Regions from separate parts of the Streptomyces sp. NPDC057854 genome, predicted to be linked through region 2. Evidence: riboswitches for the same ligand, from Rfam matches in the RefSeq annotation. Region 2 holds a riboswitch; each other region holds the start of a gene.
What was found. A riboswitch is a leader RNA that binds a small molecule or an ion and turns the genes downstream of it on or off. The one in region 2 is predicted to bind cobalamin.
Positions count from the first base shown of each region.

Region 1: linked by a shared signal. The riboswitch ahead of ACFVQZ_RS03890 (energy-coupling factor ABC transporter permease) and the one ahead of ACFVQZ_RS01755 (iron ABC transporter permease) in region 2 are both predicted to bind cobalamin.
Region 3: linked by a shared signal. The riboswitch ahead of ACFVQZ_RS19805 (ribonucleoside-diphosphate reductase subunit alpha) and the one ahead of ACFVQZ_RS01755 (iron ABC transporter permease) in region 2 are both predicted to bind cobalamin.
Region 4: linked by a shared signal. The riboswitch ahead of cobN (cobaltochelatase subunit CobN) and the one ahead of ACFVQZ_RS01755 (iron ABC transporter permease) in region 2 are both predicted to bind cobalamin.

Region 1 is NZ_JBHVMF010000001.1:812,901-818,557, reverse strand. Features, by position in the region: gene ACFVQZ_RS03905 (energy-coupling factor ABC transporter ATP-binding protein) at 1-797, opposite strand, end outside; gene cbiQ (cobalt ECF transporter T component CbiQ) at 794-1,543, opposite strand; gene ACFVQZ_RS03895 (energy-coupling factor ABC transporter substrate-binding protein) at 1,550-1,918, opposite strand; gene ACFVQZ_RS03890 (energy-coupling factor ABC transporter permease) at 1,918-2,613, opposite strand; cobalamin riboswitch at 2,642-2,864, opposite strand; gene ACFVQZ_RS03885 (PTS fructose transporter subunit IIA) at 3,061-3,468, opposite strand; gene dhaL (dihydroxyacetone kinase subunit DhaL) at 3,465-4,082, opposite strand; gene dhaK (dihydroxyacetone kinase subunit DhaK) at 4,090-5,082, opposite strand; gene ACFVQZ_RS03870 (ABC transporter ATP-binding protein) at 5,366-5,657, shown strand, end outside.
Region 2 is NZ_JBHVMF010000001.1:386,205-391,861, reverse strand. Features, by position in the region: gene ACFVQZ_RS01775 (SpoIIE family protein phosphatase) at 1-1,044, opposite strand, end outside; partial or broken gene ACFVQZ_RS01770 (methyltransferase) at 1,302-2,388, opposite strand; gene ACFVQZ_RS01765 (helix-turn-helix domain-containing protein) at 2,458-2,967, opposite strand; gene ACFVQZ_RS01760 (hypothetical protein) at 2,977-3,330, opposite strand; cobalamin riboswitch at 3,418-3,565, shown strand; gene ACFVQZ_RS01755 (iron ABC transporter permease) at 3,680-4,777, shown strand; gene ACFVQZ_RS01750 (ABC transporter ATP-binding protein) at 4,777-5,589, shown strand; gene ACFVQZ_RS01745 (ABC transporter substrate-binding protein) at 5,605-5,657, shown strand, end outside.
Region 3 is NZ_JBHVMF010000013.1:36,113-41,769, reverse strand. Features, by position in the region: gene mctP (monocarboxylate uptake permease MctP) at 1-1,174, shown strand, start outside; gene ACFVQZ_RS19810 (GNAT family N-acetyltransferase) at 1,258-1,761, shown strand; cobalamin riboswitch at 1,816-1,954, shown strand; gene ACFVQZ_RS19805 (ribonucleoside-diphosphate reductase subunit alpha) at 2,080-4,458, shown strand; gene ACFVQZ_RS19800 (ribonucleotide-diphosphate reductase subunit beta) at 4,449-5,468, shown strand; gene ACFVQZ_RS19795 (hypothetical protein) at 5,494-5,657, opposite strand, start outside.
Region 4 is NZ_JBHVMF010000017.1:111,946-117,602, forward strand. Features, by position in the region: gene ACFVQZ_RS24110 (precorrin-8X methylmutase) at 1-386, opposite strand, end outside; gene ACFVQZ_RS24115 (cobalamin biosynthesis protein CobG) at 389-1,630, opposite strand; cobalamin riboswitch at 1,710-1,836, shown strand; gene cobN (cobaltochelatase subunit CobN) at 1,877-5,497, shown strand; gene ACFVQZ_RS24125 (DoxX family protein) at 5,632-5,657, opposite strand, start outside.

The sequences.
Region 1 (5,657 bases), 430 kb from region 2:
GGCGCCGGTACGCCCTCCGGCAGCAGACCCCGCGCCCGCAGCAGCCGGCCGACCGGGACCGCCCAGGGGCGCCGCAGCCGGGCCGCCTCCAGCAGCGCGTCGTCCGCGAGCAGCTCCGGCGCCGGGCCGGTGCGCAGCCCGGCGGGGGAGAGCACCGCGGCGTCGTCGGCCCAGCGCAGCGCCAGGTCCACGTCGTGCGTGGCCATGACCACCGTCGTGCCCGCCGCCCGCAGCCGCTCCAGGGTCTCCAGCAGCCGCTCCTGCCCGTGCGGGTCCAGTCCCGCCGTCGGCTCGTCCATGATCAGCACCCGGGGCCGCATCGCCACCGCGCCCGCGATCGCCGCCCGCTTCCGCTGGCCGAAGGACAGCAGGTGCGTCGGCCGGTCCGCGAGCGCCGTGATGTCCAGCGCCTCCAGCGCCTCCGCGACCCGCAGCCGCACCTCCTCCTCCGGCAGCCCCAGGTTCATCGGCCCGAACGACACGTCCTGCGCCACCGACGCGGCGAACAGCTGGTCGTCCGGGTCCTGCGTCACCAGCTGCACCGAGGTCCGCAGCCGTGTCAGCCCCTTCCGGTCGTACACCACCTCCGCGCCGTCCAGCAGCAGCGTCCCGCTCCCGCACCGCAGCCCGCCGCTCAGCAGCCGCAGCAGCGTCGTCTTCCCGCCGCCGTTCCGCCCGAGCAGCGCGACCGCCCGGCCCGCCGGCACGGCGAACCCGACGTCCGTGAGGACGGGCGGCCCGTCCTCGTACGCGAAACCCGCGCGCACCAGCTCCACGACCGGGGTGGGAGACGTCACGGCAGGAACCTTTCCAGGACGAGGGTGAGGGCGACGAGCCCCGCGAGGAGACCGCCCGTCGCCGCGAGGAACGGACGGGAGACGGGCGCCTCGGGCAGCAGGACCCGCAGCGTCCCGTCGTACCCCCGCCCGGCCAGACCGGTCTGGAGCCGCTGCGCCCGGTCGAAGGCGCGGACGAACGACGTCGCGCCGAGCCCGGCCAGCGACCGCCACACCGCGCCCCGGGTCGTCGCCCCGAGCCGCGCCGCCTGCGCCTGCCGCACCTTCGCCTGCGCGTCCAGCAGCAGGAACACGATCCGGTACATCACCAGGGCCACGTCCACCACCGGCGCCGGCACCCCGGCCCGCACCAGCCGCGGCAGCACGTCCGACACCGGCGTGGTGAAGGCGAACAGCAGCACCCCCAGCGAGGCCGAGGCCGTCCGCAGCAGCAGTTCACCGGCGCGGACCGGCCCGTCCGGCGCCCAGGCCACGAACCCTCCGGCACCGCCCACCGCGAACAGCAGCGGCACCGCGCCCGTGACGCAGAAGCCCAGCGGGATCCGGAAGGCCCGCCACAGCTGCCGGCCCGGCACCCCGGCCGGACCGAGCAGCACCGCGAGCGCCGCCGCGGCGACCAGGACCGCGCCCGGCCACGGCGGCAGGCACACCGCGCACAGCGTCAGACCGAAACCGAGGACGGCCTTCTCCACAGGATGGCGGCGGCGCCAGCGACTGCTGTGCGCCGCCGCGTCGATCGGCAGCATCCGCGGCTACGCGCCCCGGTCCGCGTCCGCGCCGGCGTCCGCGCCCGGCGCGCCGCCCTCGCCCCGGGCCGCCGCCCGCTCCTCGCCCTGCCGCCGACCGCGCCGCAGCCCGAAGTAGTACGCGAGGACACCGGCGCCCAGCGCCGCCTGGAGCGCGAACAGCGCCGACTCGATCTCACCGGACGGCGGCTCGTACAGCGGGCTGAACCACGGCTCGTAGTCCGGCTCGATCTTGGTGATCGCCGTCTCCGCCTCCGCGTCGGCGCCGGCGAACGGCTCCTCCTTGTGGTCGCCGAGGCCGAGCGCCAGCGGCAGCACCGCCAGCGCCGCCACCAGCGCGAGCAGCAGCGTGTTGATCTTCGCGTTCCGGCTCATCACGCCGCCGCCCCCTCGCGTCGCTTCTCCTCCGGCCGGCCGAGCACCCCGAGCCGCAGCAGGTCGCCCTTGCTGGACTGGGTGAGCAGCCGCATCACCAGGACGGTCAGCAGCCCCTCGCTCACGGCGAGCGGGATCTGCGTCAGCGCGAAGATGCCGCCGAACTTGGCGAGCGAACCCGCCACCCCGCTGCCCGGGTCGGGGAAGGCGAGCGCCAGCTGGACGCTGGTCACGCAGTACGTGGAGAGGTCGGCGACGAACGCGCCGCAGAACACGGCCGCCATCAGCGGCGCCCCGGACCGCTTCAGCAGCGCGTACGTCCCGTATCCCGCCCAGGGGCCGACGATCGCCATCGAGAAGACGTTGGCGCCCAGCGTCGTCAGTCCGCCGTGCGCGAGCAGCAGCGCCTGGAACAGCAGCGTGATCGTGCCGAGCACCGCCATGATCGGCGGCCGGAACAGGATGGCACCCAGGCCCGTACCCGTCGGATGGGAGCAACTGCCGGTCACCGACGGCAGTTTGAGCGCGGACAGGACGAAGGTGAAGGCGCCGGACGCGCCCAGCAGCAGGGTGGACTCGGGGTGGGCGCGCACCTCGCGGGTGAGCGCGCGGACGCCGTGGACGACGAACGGAGCCGCCGCGACGCCCCAGGCGGCGGCGTGGACGGGGGGCAGATACCCCTCGGCGATATGCATGATCGGGAGACCCTCTCCAGCACCTCGTGGATGGACAACGCGCCCTGGCCGGTCTCCTGGCTGACGGTAGTGCCGCCCGACTCCGCCTTCCCACCCCACGACGGTCTCCCGCGGCGGAGCAGTGGCTTCCCCTGGGGGATGGAGCCGGACCTCCCGATCACAGTGGCGAGGGCCGCACCGGTACTGCACCGGTTTCCCGAACACCAAGGCCCTGCGACAGTAGTGGGTTGACCTGCCTCATCACAATGCGGCATCGGTCACCCACGCTCCGCCGCGGGGCGCCGGCCGGGGCGGGAGAGGGCGCGTTGTCAGACCCCCGCACTAGCGTGGACCCCGTCCCAGTGCGTTGCTGCTGCTCGGACGACGAGGGGCGCCCCGGCGGCGTGGAACCCGGCCGGGGCACCCCTCGGACCCGCGTCGGACCCTGCGGTGTCAGACCTTGCGGTGTCAGACCTTGCGGTAGGCGTACGCCTCCGAGGCCGCCGCCGCCACCGCGTCGAGGTCGCCGCCCGCGCTCGCCGTCACCACGGCGGCCACCGCGCCCTCCACGAACGGCGCGTCCACGAGCCGGGTCCCCTCCGGGAGTTCGTCGCCCTCCGCGAGCAGCGCCTTCACCGTGAGGACCGCGCTCCCCAGGTCGACCAGGACGGCCACCCCGGCCCCCGCGTCGACGCCCTCCGCCGCCGCGGCGATCAGCTCCGCGCTCGTGCCGAGCCCCCCGTCCGGGGTGCCGCCAGCCGCCGCGACCGGCGCCAGGTCGCCGCCGCCGGCCAGGCCCCGCGCGAGCTCCGCCACCGCCGCGGCGACGGCCGCGCTGTGCGAGACCAGCACGATTCCGACCCTGCCTCCGCTCATCCGGCCGTCACCTCCGCCAGCGCCGCGAACAGCAGCGCCGCCGACGTCGCCCCCGGGTCCTGGTGCCCGACCGACCGCTCGCCGAGATAGCTGGCCCGGCCCTTGCGCGCCCGCAGCGGGACGGTCGCCCGCGCGCCCTCCTCGGCGGCGGCCCGCGCCGCGGCGAAGGACCCGGGCAGCGCCGCCACCGCCGGAACCAGCGCGTCCAGCATCGTCTTGTCGCCCGGTACGGCCCCGCCGAGCTGCCCGACCGCCGCGACCCCGGCGCCCAGCGCGTCCGCGAGCCCGGCCCGGGTGACCTCCTCCGCGTCGCCGAGCGCCTTGCCCGCCCGCCGCAGCAGCGTCCCGTACAGCGGCCCGGACGCCCCGCCGACCGTGGAGATCAGCTCCCGCCCGGCGGCCACCAGGACCGCGCCCGGCGTCGCGGGCGGCTCCTTCGCCAGCGCCGCCGCCACGGCGGCGAACCCGCGCTTCAGATTGGCCCCGTGGTCCGCGTCGCCGATCGCCGCGTCCAGCTCGGTCAGCCGCCCGGCCTCCCGTTCCACCGCCGCCGCGACCGCGCCCATCCACCGCACCACGACCCCGGCCCCGTACGTCTCCGCCGTCTCCGTCATGGCCCGCTCACCGGCCCCAGCGCAGCGCGGCGGTCGCCACCGGCGCGTCCCACAGCCGCAGCAGCTCCTCGTCCGCCGCGCACAGCGTCACCGAGCAGCCGGCCATGTCCAGGGAGGTGACGTAGTTCCCGACCAGCGTCCGCGCCACCGGCACCCGGCGCGCGTCCAGCACCCGCCGCACCTCCGCGTTGAAGCCGTACAGCTCCAGGAGCGGCGTGCCGCCCATCCCGTTCACCAGCAGCAGCACCGGATCCGAGGGCCGCAGATCGTCCAGTACGGCCTCGACGGCGACCTCGGCGATCTCCCCCGCCGTCATCATCCCGCGCCGCTCCCGCCCCGGCTCGCCATGGATGCCGACGCCCAACTCCAGCTCGCCCGGCGGCAGATCGAACGTCGGACCGCCCTTCGCGGGCGTGCTGCACGCGCTCAGCGCGACCCCGAACGACCGTGACCGCGCGACCACCTGCCGGGCCAGCGCCTCCACCCGCTCCAGCGGCGCGCCCTCCTCGGCCGCCGCCCCGGCCAGCTTCTCCACGAAGAGCGTCGCCCCGGTCCCGCGCCGCCCCGCCGTGTACAGGCTGTCGGTCACCGCCACGTCGTCGTCGACGAGGACCCGGGCCACCTGGATCCCCTCGTCCTCGGCGAGTTCGGCGGCCATCTCGAAGTTCAGCACGTCCCCGGTGTAGTTCTTCACCACGAACAGCACCCCCGCGCCGCTGTCCACCGCCGCGGCGGCCCGCACCATCTGGTCCGGCACCGGCGAGGTGAACACCTCCCCGGGACAGGCCGCGTCCAGCATCCCCGGCCCCACGAACCCGGCGTGCAGCGGCTCGTGCCCGGACCCGCCGCCCGACACCAGCGCCACCTTCCCCGCCACCGGCGCGTCCCTGCGCACCACCACCCGCCGCTCCACGTCCACGGTCAGTTCGGGATGCGCGGCGGCGAGCCCCCGCAGCCCGTCGGCCACGACGGTCTCGGGCACGTTGATCAGCATCTTCACAGGCATCTCCCGGTGCGTGCTCGTCGCATGGGTGCATGATGGCGCAATTATCGGCGCGAGGGCGGGGCCGCGCACCGGTGCGTCGCGTCCGGTACGAGGGCACGGGGATCGGCCCCGGCGGGCCCGTCGAGCGCCGTCCCTGCCGGAGGGGCGGTCACCGCCGTCACTTCTTTCCCTCGCGCCCCTCGACGCGGGAGGCCCGGCCCCCCGACCATGGTCACGCGCCCGGAGACCGAACGGCGGCCCGAGCGCGCTCGCCGGCCGGAGCACGAGAAGGAACGCGGTGGACGACGTCACTCGGCAGCAGCACAGGACCACGACGGACGCGGACGCCACGGCCTCCGCCGCCTCCCCGGCCCCCGCGGCGGAGGTGCCCGCTCTCCGCCTCGACGGCCTGCACAAGGTGTTCGGCGACCACACGGCCGCGGACCGGGTGCGGATCACCGTCCGGCCCGGATCCTTCTACGGGCTCGTGGGGCCGAACGGAGCGGGCAAGACCACCACCCTCTCGATGGCCGTCGGCCTCCTCCGCCCCGACGCCGGCACGGCCGAGGTCCACGGCGTCGACATCTGGG
Region 2 (5,657 bases):
CGGCAGCCGCGGCAGCAGGTGGCGTTGCATGGTGTCGGCGACCTTGCGCTGACGCTGGTAGAGCCGGGCGTTGTCCAGCGCGAGACCGGCGCGGCGGGTGATGTCCTCCAGGAGCGGGATCTCGGAGGTCGTGAACGGCTCGGGGCGGCTGGACCGGCCCAGGGTCAGCGCGCCGAGAACCTCGCGCAGGCCCCGGATGGGGGCGATGACCGCGGAGTGCATCCCGGTGGCCTCGAAGAGCCGGCGCTGCTCGATGGCGATGTGGGTGTCGGGCGGCCCTTGGTACGTCTGCGGGGTCGCCAGCGTGGACCCGGCGCCGCGCAGCGCCCGGGACAGCGGCAGCGGAGAGGTCTCGGGGACGGAGAGCAGGCTCCCCTGCAGATCCGGCCGGCGGATGATGCCCCCCTCGTCACCATGGGCGACGAGGGTGCGCTGGACATGGCCGCTCTCCGTGATCAGGTCGACCACCATCCAGTCGGCCAGCATGGGGATGACCAGCCTGACCAGCCGGTCCAGCGCCTCGTTGACGTCGAGGGTGGCCGTCAGCCGCGTGGTGGTCTCGGCCAGCAGGGCCAGCCGCTCCAGCTCGGGAAGCAGGCCCGTACGGAGGGTGGACGCCGGAAGGGGCACGGCGGCCGGGTCGTACGCGTGGAAGACCACCAGGGCCCCGGTCTCGTGGGCGGTGAAGCGCAACGGGCTCACCATCCAGGACGCGGTCAGCAGGGTGCCGTCGCCGCGCGCGAAGAAGTCCTGCTTCTCCTGGCGCGCCTGGCCGCTCATGAAGGCTTCGATGATCGAACACTGGGTGCGCGGCATGCGCATCCCGTTGGCGTCCCGGTGGAGGAGCTCGTGCGCGTCCTGCCCCAGAACCTCGTCCGCGCTCAGGCCGAGCAGCAGCTCGGCCTGCGCGTTCATGGCGACCAGAGCCCAGTCGGCGTCCACGGCGTAGGCCCCGGCGCCCAGCCGGTCCAGAGCCCCGCCCAGCAGCCGCTGCAGCGTGCCCCACCGCTCACGAGGGCTCACGGGCCCCGCCGTGTCCCGCATCCCGCACCTCCACGCTCCGGAACGGCCAGTGCGCCCGGTGCCCGGCCCCAGGCCGGACGGCGGGGCCGGCCACGGCACCGGCAGCCACGCGGGGACACGGCGCTGTCGCTGCTCAGGGACGGCTGAGTAACACAGGCACCGTACACGGTGGGCCCCGGCCACCACGTCCCGCGCCCACACGGCACCGGAAGCACGGCCGAGCCCCGGGGCAGGGCGGTGCGCCCACCCGGCACCGGCCGGAGGGCGGCGCGTCGGCGTCAGCGGGCCATGGTCTCGATCAGGTAGTAGGGGGCCGCCTCCGGCAGCGGCGTCGCCGACACCACGAACAGCCCCGCGCGGCGGCACACCTCCTCGAAGTCCCCGCGGGTACGTTCCCTCCCGCCCAGGTTCACCAGCATGTTGAGGTCGCTGAGGTACGTGATCCCGCCGTCCGCGGCGTGCGCGGCGGCGCCGGTGCCCACGACGTCGGGAAGCACCGGCTCCACGATCAGCACGCGGCCGCCGGGCGGCAGCGCCTCGCGGCAGTGGCCGAGGATCGTGACCGCCTGATCGTCCGACCAGTCGTGCAGGACGCTCTTGATCAGGTACAGGTCCGAGCCGCCCGGCACGGAGTGGAAGAAGTCGCCCGCGGCCAGGGAGCAGCGGTCCGCCACTCCGTGCCGGTCCAGCGTCTCCGGTGCCTGGGCCAGACCCTCCTCGGTGTCGTGGAGGACGCCGAGGAGCGCCGGGTGCGCGGCGAGTACGCCGGCCAGGACGCTTCCGTCGCCGCCGCCGACGTCGGTGACCGACGTGAACCGGCCGAAGTCGTAGGCGTACGGCAGCACGGCGGCGGTCTCCCCGGAGGCCTGGCTCATCGCCGCGTTGAAGTCGGCGGACAGCTCGGGGTGCCGGCCGAGATGGCTGAAGAAGTCGGTGCCGAAGACGGCGTCGAACGCGACGCCACCGGTGCGGACGCTGCTGTCCAGGCCGTCCCAGGCCCGCACGATCGCCGGGTCGGTGAACATGCGGGCGAACGAGAGGAGCGAGTCGGGGCGGCCGGCACGGAGAAGGGCGCCGGCGGCGGTCACCGAGAACGTGTCGGATGCGTGCTCCTCCAGCAGGCCCAGTCCCGCCAGGGCGCGCAGCAGCCTCGTCATGGGCTGGTGCGCGGCTCCCGCGTCGGCGGCGACCTCGCCGGCCGGCCGGCCGTCCGCCGTCGCCGATCAGGTCGAAGACTCCGAGCCGCAACGCGGCGCGCAGGGTCTGCGAGGCCATGCTTCCGAAGGCGAGCCGGACGATCAGACCTCGGTCGTCCCTGGCCTCTTGGGCGGTGGAGGCGGCGGTGGCGGTCGTGGCGGTGTCCATGGTGGTCACGGATGACACTTCCTTCCTCGTCGGGAGGGATGAGATGACGGGGTTGTTCCGGGGCAGGGGTCAGAGGCCGGCCAGGGCAGTCGGGGTGCACCCGGCGAAGGCGAGGACGTCGCGGTGGAGGTGGGACTGGTCGGCGTATCCGTGCGCCAGGGCGACGTCCGCGGCGCTGCCGCCCGCGCGCAGGGCCCGGGCGGCCCGGTCGAAGCGGACGAGCATGGCGGCGCGCTTGGGCGTGAGGCCGACCTGGGCCGTGAACCGGGACCACAGCCGCTTGCGGCTCCACCCGCAGGACGCGGCGAGGTCGTCGACCCGTACCCGGCCGCCGTGCGCCACGATGGTGTCCCACACACCGGCGACCTCGGGCGTCATCGCCCGGCCCCGGGCGGCCCGGCGGGCGAGGAACTCGCTGACCAGCGTGAAACGTTCCTGCCACGTGGTGGCGGCGGCGACCCGTTCGCGGAGCTGCCGTTCCTGCCGCCCCCACAGGTCGTCCAGGCCGGCGACCGCCCCGCGCAGTTCGTGCGGCGGCACACCCAGCAGCGCGTAAGCGGTGCCGGGCGACAGGCACATCTCGACGCACTAGACGTCCCGGCCGTGGATCCGCGTGGGACCGGGCGACAACGAAGCGACCAGGCCGGGATGAGCGCTCGGGCGCGCCGTGGGCCGTGGCGCGGTGCCGCCCTCGACCGTGAACGGGGCGTCTCCCAGGCCGATGACGACGACCACGGCCGGCTGGGGCAGCACCCGCAGGTCCAGCGGCCGGCCGACGCGGTCCCGGAATCCGGCCATCCGGACACCGGGAACGGCGGGCACGCCCGCGGGCCGTGCCACTTCCCACCCGCTGTCGGCCGCATGACCGCCGCCGGAACCCTGGTCCACGGCCAGGGCCGCGGCCACGGCCCGAGCCTCCGCATCCACGTCGTCGCTGTGCATGCCCCCACCCTGACGGACCCGGCCCGCCCCGTCTTGGAAGAAAGTTCCCCGGGCCGATGCGCGGAGCGTCCACGGTCGCGCGAGGGCCACGGAGGGCGGTCTCGCCGTACGCGCTATGCTGCGAGAGCCCCGCGGGGGAAGTCCGGTCGAAGTCCGGCGCTGACCCGCAACGGTAGACGGAGCCCGACTCGTGGCGCCGTGAGCCCGATTACCCGCGGTGGTGAAGGCCCCTGTCGAATCGCCGTGGACTGCGAGAGGGTGCTGCGCAGGGCGCCCCGCGTCCCGGGCTGCTCCTTTGCTCCAGCAGGTGCACGGCCCGAGCGAAGGCGACCCGCCGGTGGTCACACCCCTGGAACGCACACCCGCGCCGCCCCTCCCCACGGCCCGCAGCGGAGCCGACTCCGCGCCGTCCCGGCGCGTGTCACTGCCGCTTCTCCTTCCGGTCCTCTCCGCCGGTCTCCTGCTCTCCGTCGTGTGCGGGGCGGGACTGGGGGCCTCGGGGCTGTCCTGGGGACAGGTGCTGCGCTTTCTGTGGGCCGGGCTGACCGGCGGAGCGATATCGGCGGACGAGGTCGCGGCCTACACCATCGTGTGGGAACTGCGCTTTCCGCGAGCCGTGCTGGCCGGGGTCGTCGGAGCCGGACTGGCGGCCATCGGAGTCGCCGTCCAGGCCATGGTCCGCAACGCCCTCGCCGACCCGTTCGTCCTCGGCATCTCCTCCGGCGCGGCCGTCGGCGCCAACGCCGTCCTCCTCTTCGGCGCCTTCGGTGCTCTCGGACTGTGGGCCCTGTCCACGGCGGCCTTCCTCTCCGCGCTCCTCGCCATGGCGCTGGTCTACGCGATCGCCCGCACCGCCGGCGGCCTGACCCCGCTTCGGCTGGTGCTGACGGGCACCGCGATGTACTACGGCTTCTCGGCCGTCACCGCGTTCATGGTGTTCGCGGCGGAACGCGGCGAGGCGGCCCGCTCCGCGATGATGTGGCTGCTCGGCAGCCTCGGCGGAGCCAGCTGGGCCTCCGTGCCGATCGCCGCGGGAGCCGTCCTCGCCGGTCTCGCCCACCTCATGGTGTCGGCGCGTCGCCTGAACGCGCTGGCGATGGGCGACGAGACCGCGGCCGCCCTGGGGGTGGACGCGGGGAGGCTGCGCAAGGAGCTGTTCCTGGTCTGCGCCGCCGTCACCGGCGCCGTGGTCGCGGTGAGCGGGGCGATCGGCTTCATCGGCCTCATGGTTCCGCACGCCGCGCGGATGCTGGTCGGCGCGGACCACCGCCGGCTGCTGCCCGTCGCGGCCCTCTCCGGAGCCGTACTGCTGATCTGGGTGGACATCCTGTCGCGGGTGGTGCTCGCGCCCGTCGAGCTGCCGGTGGGCGTGCTGACCGCCGTCATCGGCGTCCCGTGCTTCGTCCTGCTGATGCGCCGCCGCTCCTACACCTTCGGAGGCAAGTGATGCGGGTCGACATCGACGTCCTGACGGTCGAGATCGCCGGCGCGCGGCTGGTCGAGGAGGTCACCCTGTCCGCGGACGGCGGGCAGGTCGTCGGCCTCGTGGGGCCCAACGGCAGCGGCAAGTCCACCTTGCTGCGCTGCGTGTACCGCGCCCTGCGCCCCACGGCGGGCACGGTACGGCTCGGCGGTGAGGACCTGCACTCCCTCAGCGCGCGCGAAGGCGCCCGCCGGCTGTCCGCCCTGCCCCAAGAGGCGGTCACCGAGTTCGACTTCACGGTCGCCGAGGTCGTGGCGATGGGGCGGCTGCCGCACCAGGGGCCGGTGGCACGGACGACCGACGAGGACCGCAAGGCGTGCGAGGCGGCGCTGCTTCGGGTCGGCGCCGGCCACCTCGCCGACCGCGGCTTCCTCACCCTCTCCGGCGGCGAGAAGCAACGGGTCCTGATCGCCCGGGCGCTCGCCCAGCAGCCCCGCGTCCTGGTTCTCGACGAGCCGACCAACCACCTCGACATCGCCCAGCAGCTGGAGGTCCTGGCCCTCGTGCGCGACTGGGGGTCCCCCAGGACGGAGCCCGGGGACGGCGTGACCGTGCTCACCGCACTGCACGACCTCAACCTCGCCGCGCTCCACTGCGACGTGCTCTATGTCATCCACAGGGGCCGGATCGTCGCCTCCGGCGCTCCGCACGAGGTGCTCACGCCCGCGCTGCTGGCCGAGGTCTTCGGCGTACGGGCCCACCGGGTGCCGCATCCCGAGACCGGCGCCGTGCAGCTGCTCTTCGACCGTCTTCCGTCCTCCCGTCCCGCTTCCTGAGGAGTCGTCGCCACCATGCCGAAGTCCGTACGCCCCGCCGCGCTCGCCCTCGCCGCCGCCCTGGTGCT
Region 3 (5,657 bases), on a different contig from region 2:
CCAGGCCGTCCTGGACGTGATGGGCGTCGGCGGCGGCGAGACCACCCACTGGTTCATCAAGGACCTGCCGCTGCTGATCGCCTTCGGCGTGCTCGCCGCGTACACGTACTCCTCGGGCCTGCGCGCCCCCGCGCTCATCGCGTTCGTCAAGGACACCCTGATCTACCTCGTCATCGCCGTGGCGATCATCTACATCCCGATCAAGCTCGGCGGCTTCGACGAGATCTTCGCCAAGGCCGGCGAGGCGTACGCGACGGTCAACCCGGCCACCGACAAGCCGCGCGGCTCCCTGGTGCCGGGCGAGGCGAGCCAGTGGACGTACGCGACGCTCGCGCTCGGCTCGGCGCTCGCGCTCTTCATGTACCCGCACTCGATCACGGCGACCCTGTCGTCGAAGAGCCGCGAGGTCATCCGCCGCAACACCACGATCCTGCCGCTGTACTCGCTGATGCTGGGCCTGCTCGCGCTGCTCGGCTTCATGGCGATCGCCGCCGGCATCAAGGTGAGCAACGGCCAGCTCGCCATCCCGCAGCTCTTCGAGAACATGTTCCCCGACTGGTTCGCGGGCGTCGCGTTCGCCGCCATCGGCATCGGCGCGCTCGTCCCCGCCGCGATCATGTCGATCGCCGCGGCCAACCTCTTCACCCGCAACATCTACAAGGACTTCATCAAGAAGGACGCCACCCCCGAGCAGGAGACCAAGGTCTCCAAGGTGGTCTCGCTGCTGGTGAAGGTCGGCGCGCTCGCCTTCGTCCTCACCATGGACAAGACGGTCGCCATCAACTTCCAGCTCCTCGGCGGCATCTGGATCCTCCAGACCTTCCCGGCCCTCGTCGGCGGTCTGTTCACCAACTGGTTCCACCGCTGGGCGCTGCTCGCCGGCTGGGCCGTCGGCATGGTCTACGGCACCGCCGCCGCGTACGGCGTCGCCAGCCCGACCCAGAAGCACTTCGGCGGCTCCTCCGCCGAGATCCCCGGCATCGGCGAGATCGGCTACATCGGCCTCACCGCCTTCGTCCTCAACCTCGTCGTCACGGTCGTCCTCACCTTCGTCCTCCGGGCCCTCAAGGCCCCCCAGGGCGTCGACGAGACCTCCCCGTCGGACTACACGGCCGACGCCGGCGACGCCGGGGTCAGCACCGAGCTCCCGAAGGTGGGGGCCGGCACCCACTGATCCGGCGGTACGCGGACGGTGGCGAGGGCCCGGGGGCGGAAAACCCCGGGTCCTCGCCCGTTCCTGCGGGCAGACTGCCCGCCATGGACTTCACGATCAGGGCCGTACGGCCCGAGGAGTACGAGGAACTCGGCGAGATCACCGCCCGTGCCTACCTCGACGACGGACACCTCACCTTCGGCGAGGACGACCCCTATCTGCCGGTGATGAAGGACGTGGCCCGGCGGGTCGCCGAGGCGGAGGTGCTGGTCGCCGTCGACGCCGACGGCCGGCTGCTCGGCGGGGTGACCTTCACCGCCGGCGGTGGCGCGTACGCGGACGTCGCCGGGCCCGGCGAGGCCGAATTCCGGCTCCTGGCCGTCGCCCGCGCCGCGCGCGGCCGGGGCGTCGGCGAGGCGCTCGTCCGGGCCTGCGTCGAACGGGCCCGGGCCCTCGACGGCTGCACCCGGATGCTGCTCTCCACCCAGGACCGGATGGCGGAGGCCCACCGGATCTACGAGCGGGTCGGCTTCACCCGGCTCCCCGAACGGGACTGGAGCCCCGTTCCGGAGCTGTCGCCGCTGCTCGTCCTCGCCCTGGACCTCTGACCGCACCGACGTCCGGCGACACAACATGTGGGGGGTGCCGCGATCGGCGCCCCCCACATGTATGCTCGTGCTCGCTGTCGACGCAGGGGAATCCGGTGCGAATCCGGAACTGTCCCGCAACGGTGTGCTTCGTGCGCTTTCCTCACTTCCGCACGGGCGAGTCCGAGCACCTGCGCGCGGTGCGCCCGGTCCGACCGTTCCGGGCGCCGACGACGTCCGGGCCTCGCGGAATGGGCCGGTGGACGCGGGCGCTTCCGCGCGTGCGCACGCCCGCCCTCCCCCGCCGCTGCCCCGGGCCGAGCGAGGGAGAGCCCCCACGTGACCATCGCGCCTGCGGGTCCGTCAGCCACCGAGGCCGCCACGAGCGAGAGCGACGGCCCCGGAACCGTATTGCTGCGGACCCTGACCGACCTCACCGCCGACCTCACCGACACCGACCCCGGCCGGGTCGCCGCCGCCGCGCTGCGCGGCCGGCACGCCGGATCGGACGAGGCGGAGCTGCGCGAACTGGCCACCGAGGCCGCCGCCGGACTCATCTCCGAGGACCCCGCCTACTCCCGGCTCGCCGCCCGCCTGCTCACCCTCACCATCGCCGAGGAGGCCGCCGGACAGGGCGCCGTCTCCTTCTCCGCCTCGGTCGCCACCGGCCACCGCGAGGGCCTGATCGCCGACCGCACCGCCGCCCTCGTCGCCCGGCACGCCGCGCGGATGGACGCGCTGATCGACCCGGCCGCCGACGACCGCTTCGGCTACTTCGGCCTGCGGACGCTGTACTCCCGCTACCTGCTGCGCCACCCGCTCACCCGCAAGGTCATCGAGACCCCGCAGCACTTCATGCTCCGGGTCGCCGCCGGCCTCGCCGAGGACGACTCGGACCGCGCCCTGGACGAGGTCGCGGCGCTGTACGGGCTGATGAGCCGGCTGGACTACCTGCCGTCCTCCCCCACGCTCTTCAACTCCGGCACCCGCCACCCGCAGATGTCCTCCTGCTACCTGCTGGACTCCCCGCAGGACGAGCTGGACTCCATCTACGACCGCTACCACCAGGTCGCGCGCCTGTCGAAGCACGCCGGCGGCATCGGCCTGTCGTACTCCCGCATCCGCTCGCGCGGTTCGCTGATCCGCGGCACCAACGGGCACTCCAACGGCATCGTGCCCTTCCTGAAGACGCTGGACGCCTCGGTCGCCGCCGTCAACCAGGGCGGCCGGCGCAAGGGCGCCGCCGCCGTCTACCTGGAGACCTGGCACGCCGACATCGAGGAGTTCCTGGAGCTCCGCGACAACACCGGCGAGGACGCCCGCCGCACCCACAACCTGAACCTCGCCCACTGGATCCCGGACGAGTTCATGCGCCGGGTGAACGCGGACGCCGAGTGGTCGCTCTTCTCCCCCGCCGACGTGCCCGAGCTGGTCGACCTGTGGGGCGAGGAGTTCGACGCCGCCTACCGCGCCGCCGAGGCGAAGGGCCTGGCCCGCCGGACCATCCCGGCCCGCGACCTGTACGGCCGGATGATGCGGACCCTCGCCCAGACCGGCAACGGCTGGATGACCTTCAAGGACGCCTCCAACCGCACCGCCAACCAGACCGCCGAGCCCGGCACCGTCGTCCACTCCTCCAACCTCTGCACCGAGATCATCGAGGTCACCAACGACGGCGAGACGGCCGTCTGCAACCTCGGCTCGATCAACCTCGGCGCCTTCGTCCACCCCGAGATCGGGGGCATCGACTGGGCCCGCCTGGACGACACGGTCCGCACCGCCGTCACCTTCCTCGACCGGGTCGTCGACATCAACTTCTACCCGACCGAGCAGGCCGGGAACTCCAACGCGAAGTGGCGCCCCGTGGGCCTCGGCGCGATGGGCCTCCAGGACGTCTTCTTCAAGCTGCGGCTGCCCTTCGACTCCGCCGAGGCGAAGGCACTGTCCACGAGGATCGCCGAGCGGATCATGCTCGCCGCGTACGAGGCGTCCGCCGACCTCGCCGAGCGCAACGGCCCGCTGCCGGCCTGGGAGCGGACCCGCACCGCGCGGGGCGTGCTCCACCCCGACCACTACGACGTCGAGCTGAACTGGCCGGAGCGCTGGGCGGCGCTGCGCGAGCGGATCGCCGCCGTCGGCATGCGCAACAGCCTGCTGCTCGCCATCGCGCCGACGGCGACCATCGCGTCGATCGCCGGCGTGTACGAGTGCATCGAGCCGCAGGTCTCCAACCTGTTCAAGCGCGAGACGCTGTCCGGCGAGTTCCTGCAGGTCAACACGTACCTGGTGGACGAGCTGAAGCGGCTCGGCGTGTGGGACGCGCAGACCCGGGAGGCGCTGCGCGAGGCCAACGGCTCGGTGCAGGGCTTCGGCTGGGTGCCGGCCGAGGTGCGCGAGCTGTACCGCACGGCCTGGGAGATCCCGCAGCGCGGCCTCATCGACATGGCGGCGGCCCGCACCCCGTTCCTGGACCAGTCGCAGTCCCTGAACCTGTTCATGGAGACGCCGACCATCGGCAAGCTGTCGTCGATGTACGCGTACGCCTGGAAGCAGGGCCTGAAGACGACGTACTACCTGCGCTCCCGCCCGGCGACCCGGATCGCCCGCGCCGCGTCGGCGTCCGCCGCCACCCCGATCCCCGTCCAGCAGGCGGCCCCCGACGCGGACGCCGTCGCCTGCTCCCTCGAAAACCCCGAGTCCTGCGAGGCATGCCAGTGACCACCCGTACGAACAACCTCCTCGACCCGGGCTTCGAGCTGACGCTCCGCCCGATGCGCTACCCGGACTTCTACGAGCGCTACCGGGACGCCATCAAGAACACCTGGACCGTCGAGGAGGTCGACCTCCACTCGGACGTCGCCGACCTCGCCAAGCTCACCCCCGGCGAGCAGCACATGATCGGCCGGCTCGTCGCGTTCTTCGCGACCGGCGACTCGATCGTGGCGAACAACCTGGTGCTGACGCTCTACAAGCACATCAACTCCCCCGAGGCGCGGCTCTACCTCTCCCGCCAGCTCTTCGAGGAGGCCGTGCACGTCCAGTTCTACCTGACCCTGCTGGACACCTACCTGCCCGACCCGGACGACCGCGCGGCGGCCTTCGCGGCCGTCGAGAACATCCCGTCGATCCGCGAGAAGGCGCAGTTCTGCTTCCGGTGGATGGACTCGGTCGAGAAGATCGACCGCCTGGAGACGCGGGAGGACCGCCGCCGCTTCCTCCTCAACCTGATCTGCTTCGCCGCCTGCATCGAGGGCCTGTTCTTCTACGGCGCCTTCGCGTACGTCTACTGGTTCCGCTCGCGCGGCCTGCTGCACGGCCTGGCGACGGGCACCAACTGGGTGTTCCGCGACGAGACCATGCACATGAACTTCGCGTTCGAGGTCGTGGACACGGTCCGCAAGGAGGAGCCGGAGCTCTTCGACGACGAGCTGCGGCAGCAGGTCACGGACATGCTGCGGGAGGCGGTCGAGGCGGAGCTCCAGTTCGGCCGCGACCTGTGCGGCGACGGCCTGCCCGGCATGAACACCGAGTCGATGCGCGAGTACCTCCAGTGCGTCGCCGACCAGCGCCTGGTCCGCCTCGGCTTCGCCCCGGTCTACGGCTCGGAGAACCCGTTCTCCTTCATGGAGCTCCAGGGCGTCCAGGAACTCACCAACTTCTTCGAACGCCGCCCCTCCGCCTACCAGGTGGCGGTCGAGGGCACGGTCGACCTGGACGAGGACTTCTGACCTCGCAGGTGGGGGGCGGCCGGTCTCAGCCGACCGCCCCCCACCGCACGGCCGCCACGACGCCCAGCAGCACCGCCGGCACCACCCACGGCCAGCCCATCACCCGCCGCACGGACGGCGCCAGCCACAGCGCCACCACGGCCCCGGCCGCACCGACGGCGATCGCCCCGGCCAGCTCGATCCCGGCGT
Region 4 (5,657 bases), on a different contig from region 2:
GAGCCTTCGAGGCGGTCCCGCCACAGTTCGAGGGCGGCGGCGGAGCGGGTGGTGCCGAGCTCGGCGGCGAGGCCGGGGACGGCGGGGTCGGCGAGCGCGCACAGCACCTCGTTGTCGGCGGGCAGCCGCTTGCGGGTGACGCCGGAGGCGACCATCTGCGCGTCGCAGAGGATGGGGGCGCCGGCCTGCAGGGCGGCGCGGGCGCGGGTGACGACGCCGGGGGAGTACGCGAGGTCCCGCACGAGGTCGGTCATGCCGCAGGCGTGGATCATGCGGACGGCGACGGTGGCGACGTCGGCGGGCAGCGCGCCGAGGTCGGCCTCGGCGCGGATCGTGGCGAAGGAGCGGCGGTAGATCTCGGCGCCGTCTTTCTCGTACTCGTACATCCTCAGTGCTCCATCGGTTTCGTGCGGGCCGCCGCCACGGCTGCGGCCAGGGCGGTGCGGGGGACGGGCGCGCCGTCCAGCAGATAGGTGCCGGTGTCCCGGGCGGTGACCTCGACCCAGGTGCCGTGCGGGTGTCCGCAGCGGCGCTCGCAGCCGGAGTAGTGCACGGGCAGCGGTCCGGCGGGGGCGCGGGCGGCGTCGGCGCGGACGTCGGCGAGGGACTTGGCGCAGCCGGGCAGGCCGGTGCAGGCGGTGACGCCGGTGCCGGGGGCGGCGGGGTCGGTGAGCAGGCCGAGGGCGGCGAGGGCGGGGAGCCGGCCGGCGGTGGGGCCGACGGCGACCGCGCCGCGCCAGGGCGTCAGCCGGATCTCGGCCGCGCCGTCGGCGAGCGCCCGCAGTTGCCCGGCGGTGAGCCGGCCGAGGGGGGCGAGGACGTGCACGGCGTGGTCGCCGAGCGGGCCGGGTGCGGGCGGGGGTCCGGCCGGCCGGGCGGGAGAGGGTACGGGCTCCGCGGTGATCGCCGCGCGGCGCAGGGCGCCGGCCCAGTCCGGGAGGTGCCCGGGCGGGAGTTCGCGGGGGCGCCAGGCGCCGGTGGCGGCGGTGTCGGCGGCGTCGAGGAAGGCGAGGGCGCAGGCGAGCGCGGCGGGCGCGGCGGCTTCGGCGCCGGGCAGCCGGAAGGCGCCGGAGCCGGTGTCGAGGACGACGGTGCCGTCGGGTGCTGCGATCAAGGTCACATCGCCGCCGAGTCCGGCGACGTCGCCGCGGCCGTCGTCGAGGACGAAGAGGAAGCGGCCGGAGAGGGCCGCCGCGCGGGGTGCGGCGCAGAGCGCGGCGTCGAGGGCGCGGGCCCACAACTGCACGTCGGCGTGGCCGAGTCCGTCGAGTCCGGCGGCGGGGGAGGCGACGATGTTCCGGACCCGCTCGTGGGTGGGGGAGGGCAGCAGGCCCGCGTCGCCGAGGAGGGCGGCGAGCCGGGCGCCGCAGTCGTCGCGCAGGCCGCGCAGCTCGGCGTTGCCGCGTGAGGTGACGGAGACGGCGCCGTCGCCCAGGGTCTCGGCCGCGTCCGCCAGCGCCAGGGCCTGACGATGCGTCAGGCGGCCTGCGGGGAGGCGGAGTCGGGCGAGGTGCCCGTCGGCGGCGGCGTGCAGCCGGAGCGCCCCGGGGCACGCGTCGCCTCGGTCCCGTATGCGGGGTTCGCCCGGTTCGGCCGGGCGGGGCGGGGTCGGCGGCATGGCGGCGAGCATACCCACGGGGAACCGGACGGCCACCGAGTGTGATCCGGCCGACTCTCCGGCGCCCTCCGGCGCGCCGACGGCACGCTCTACTATGCAGATCGGCATGGGGTCCCAGGACCCCGGGGAGGAAGCCCGGTGAGAATCCGGCGCGGTCCCGCCACTGTGAGCCCGTACCCCACGGGTGAGCCAGGAACTCCCGCCGTCCATCGACCACCCGGGGCGCGGACAACCCCGAGGAAGGGCCTGAGCCTCGCCATGCTCCTGCTGCTGTCGCACTCCGACACCGACCTGCTCAGCGCCCGTGCGGCCGGCGGTCCGGTGGAGTACCGCTTCGCCAACCCGTCCCGGCTCCCGCTCGCCGACCTCCCCGCGCTCCTCGACGGCGCCGAGCTGGTCGTCGTCCGCCTCCTCGGCGGCGTCCGCTCCTGGCAGGAGGGCCTCGACGCGGTCCTCGCCACCGGGAAGCCGGTCGTCGTCCTCAGCGGCGAACAGGCCCCCGACGCCCAGCTGATGGCGGCCTCCACGGTGCCGGTCGGCGTCGCCACCGAGGCGCACGCCTACCTCGCCCACGGCGGCCCCGCCAACCTGGAGCAGCTGGCCCGCTTCCTCTCCGACACCGTCCTGCTCACCGGCCACGGCTTCGAGGCCCCGGCGCCCGCCCCCACCTGGGGCCCGCTGGAGCGGACCGCGCGCCCCGGCGACGGCCCGACGATCGCCGTGCTCTACTACCGCGCCCACCACATGAGCGGGAACACCGCCTTCGTCGGCGCCCTCTGCGACGCGATCGAGGACGCCGGCGGCCGGGCGCTGCCGTTGTACGTGGCGTCGCTGCGGGCGCCCGAGGAGGAGCTGCTGGCGGAGCTGCGCCGCGCCGACGCGATCGTCACCACCGTCCTGGCCGCCGGCGGCACCAAGCCGGCCGCCGCGCAGGCGGGCGGGGACGAGGAGGCGTGGGACGCGGGGGCGCTCGCCGCGCTCGACGTGCCGGTGCTCCAGGCGCTCTGCCTGACCGGTTCGCGCGCCGCCTGGGACGAGAACGACGAGGGCCTGTCGCCGCTGGACGCGGCGAGCCAGGTCGCCGTCCCCGAGTTCGACGGCCGTCTCATCACCGTGCCGTTCTCGTTCAAGGAGATCGACGCCGACGGCCTGCCCGCCTACGTCGCCGACCCGGAGCGCGCCGCCCGCGTCGCCGGCATCGCGGTCCGGCACGCGCGGCTGCGGCACATCCCGAACGCCGAGAAGAAGCTGGCGCTGGTCCTCTCCGCGTACCCGACGAAGCACTCCCGCATCGGCAACGCCGTCGGCCTGGACACTCCGGCCTCCGCCGTCGCCCTGCTGCGCCGGTTGATCGCCGAGGGGTACGACTTCGGGCCGGCCGAGGAGCTGCCGGGCCTGGTGTCCGGCGACGGCGACGAGCTGATCCGCGCCCTCATCGAGGCCGGCGGCCACGACCAGGACTGGCTCACCGAGGAGCAGCTGGCGCGCAACCCGGTCCGCATCCCGGCCGCCGACTACCGGCGCTGGTACGCCGGGCTGCCGGCCGAGCTGCGCGAGCAGGTGGAGGAGCACTGGGGTCCGGCGCCCGGCGAGATGTTCCTGGACCGGTCGCGGAACCCGGAGGGCGACATCGTCCTGGCGGCGCTGCGGCGCGGGAACCTGCTGATCCTCATCCAGCCGCCGCGCGGCTTCGGCGAGAACCCGATCGCGATCTACCACGACCCGGACCTGCCGCCGTCGCACCACTACCTGGCCGCCTACCGCTGGATCGCGGCCCGCGCGGAGGACGGCGGCTTCGGCGCCGACGCGATGGTCCACCTGGGCAAGCACGGCAACCTGGAGTGGCTGCCCGGCAAGAACGCCGGCCTGTCCGCCGCCTGCGGCCCGGACGCGGCTCTCGGCGACCTGCCGCTCGTCTACCCGTTCCTGGTCAACGACCCGGGCGAGGGCACCCAGGCCAAGCGCCGGGCGCACGCCACGCTCGTCGACCACCTGGTGCCGCCGATGGCCCGCGCCGACTCGTACGGCGACATCGCGCGCCTGGAGCAGCTGCTCGACGAGTACGCGCAGATCTCCTCGATGGACCCGGCGAAGCTCCCGGCGATCCGCGCGCAGATCTGGACCCTCATCCAGGCCGCCAAGCTCGACCACGACCTCGGTCTCCAGGAGCGCCCGGAGGACGACGGCTTCGACGACTTCCTGCTGCACGTCGACGGCTGGCTGTGCGAGGTGAAGGACGCGCAGATCCGTGACGGCCTGCACGTCCTCGGCGGCGCGCCGACCGGCCCGGAGCGGGTCAACCTGGTGCTGTCCATCCTCCGCGCCCGGCAGATCTGGGGCGGTACGCAGGCGCTGCCCGGTCTGCGGGAGGCGCTGGGCCTGGACGAGTCGGCGGCCACCCGGACCACCGCCGACGAGGCGGAGGCGAAGGCCCGCGAGCTGGTCGAGGCGATGGAGGCCGCGGACTGGGACGCGGACGCGGTCGCGACGGTGGCGGCGGGGCACGGCCCCGAGGTCGCCGCGGTCCTCCGGTTCGCCTGCGACCAGGTCGTGCCGCGGCTGGCGGCCACCACCGACGAGCTGACGCACGCGGTGCACGCCCTGAACGGCGGCTTCGTGCCGGCCGGCCCGTCCGGCTCGCCGCTGCGGGGCCTGGTCAACGTGCTGCCGACGGGCCGGAACTTCTACTCGGTCGACCCGAAGGCCGTGCCGTCGCGGCTCGCCTGGGAGACCGGGCAGGCGCTCGCCGACTCGCTGCTGGAGCGCTACCGCACCGACAACGGTGCGTGGCCGACCTCCGTCGGCCTCTCCCTGTGGGGGACGAGCGCGATGCGGACCGCCGGCGACGACGTCGCCGAGGCGCTGGCGCTGCTGGGCGTCCGGCCGCTGTGGGACGAGGCGTCGCGCCGGGTGAAGGGCCTGGAGCCGATCCCGCTCGCCGAGCTGGGCCGCCCGCGCGTCGACGTGACGCTGCGCATCTCGGGCTTCTTCCGGGACGCGTTCCCGCACGTCATCGGCCTCCTCGACGACGCCGTCCGGCTGGTCGCGGGGCTCGACGAGCCCGCGGCGGACAACTACGTGCGGGCGCACGCCCAGGCCGACCTCGCCGAGCACGGCGACGAGCGCCGCGCCACCACCCGCATCTTCGGCTCCCGCCCGGGCACGTACGGCGCGGGCATCCTCCAGCTGATCGACTCGCGGGACTGGCGCACCGACGCCGACCTGGCCGAGGTGTACACGGTGTGGGGCGGGTACGCGTACGGGCGCGGGCTCGACGGCCGGCCGGCGCGCGCCGAGATGGAGACCGCGTACAAGCGGATCGCGGTCGCGGCGAAGAACACGGACACCCGTGAGCACGACATCGCGGACTCGGACGACTACTTCCAGTACCACGGCGGCATGGTGGCGACCGTCCGCGCGCTGCGGGGCACCGCTCCCGAGGCGTACATCGGCGACTCGACCCGCCCGGAGACGGTCCGCACCCGGACGCTGGTGGAGGAGACGTCCCGGGTGTTCCGGGCCCGGGTGGTGAACCCGCGCTGGATCGAGGCGATGCGCCGCCACGGCTACAAGGGCGCGTTCGAGCTGGCCGCGACGGTCGACTACCTCTTCGGTTACGACGCCACGACGGGTGTCGTCGCCGACTGGATGTACGACAGGCTGACGCAGGAGTACGTCCTCGACGAGACGAACCAGGCGTTCCTCAAGGAGGCCAACCCCTGGGCTCTGCACGGCATCGCGGAGCGCCTGCTGGAGGCGGAGTCGCGCGGCATGTGGGAGAAGCCGGACCCGGAGACGCTGGCCGCGCTGCGCCAGGTGTTCCTGGAGACGGAGGGCGACCTCGAAGACCAGGGTGCCGCGGAGGACGCGGGCGCCTAGGGGTCCCCTGGCCGCGGGCTTCGCCGACCGGACGGGGGTCGGTGGGCGGAGCCGCGGCCCGGCGGAGCGGCCCGGAGCGGTCGGGCCGCCGTCCGCCGCGGTGGCGAGACGAAACGTATCGTATCGAGTGAGCGTCAGGCGCTGGCTATGCGCAACACCA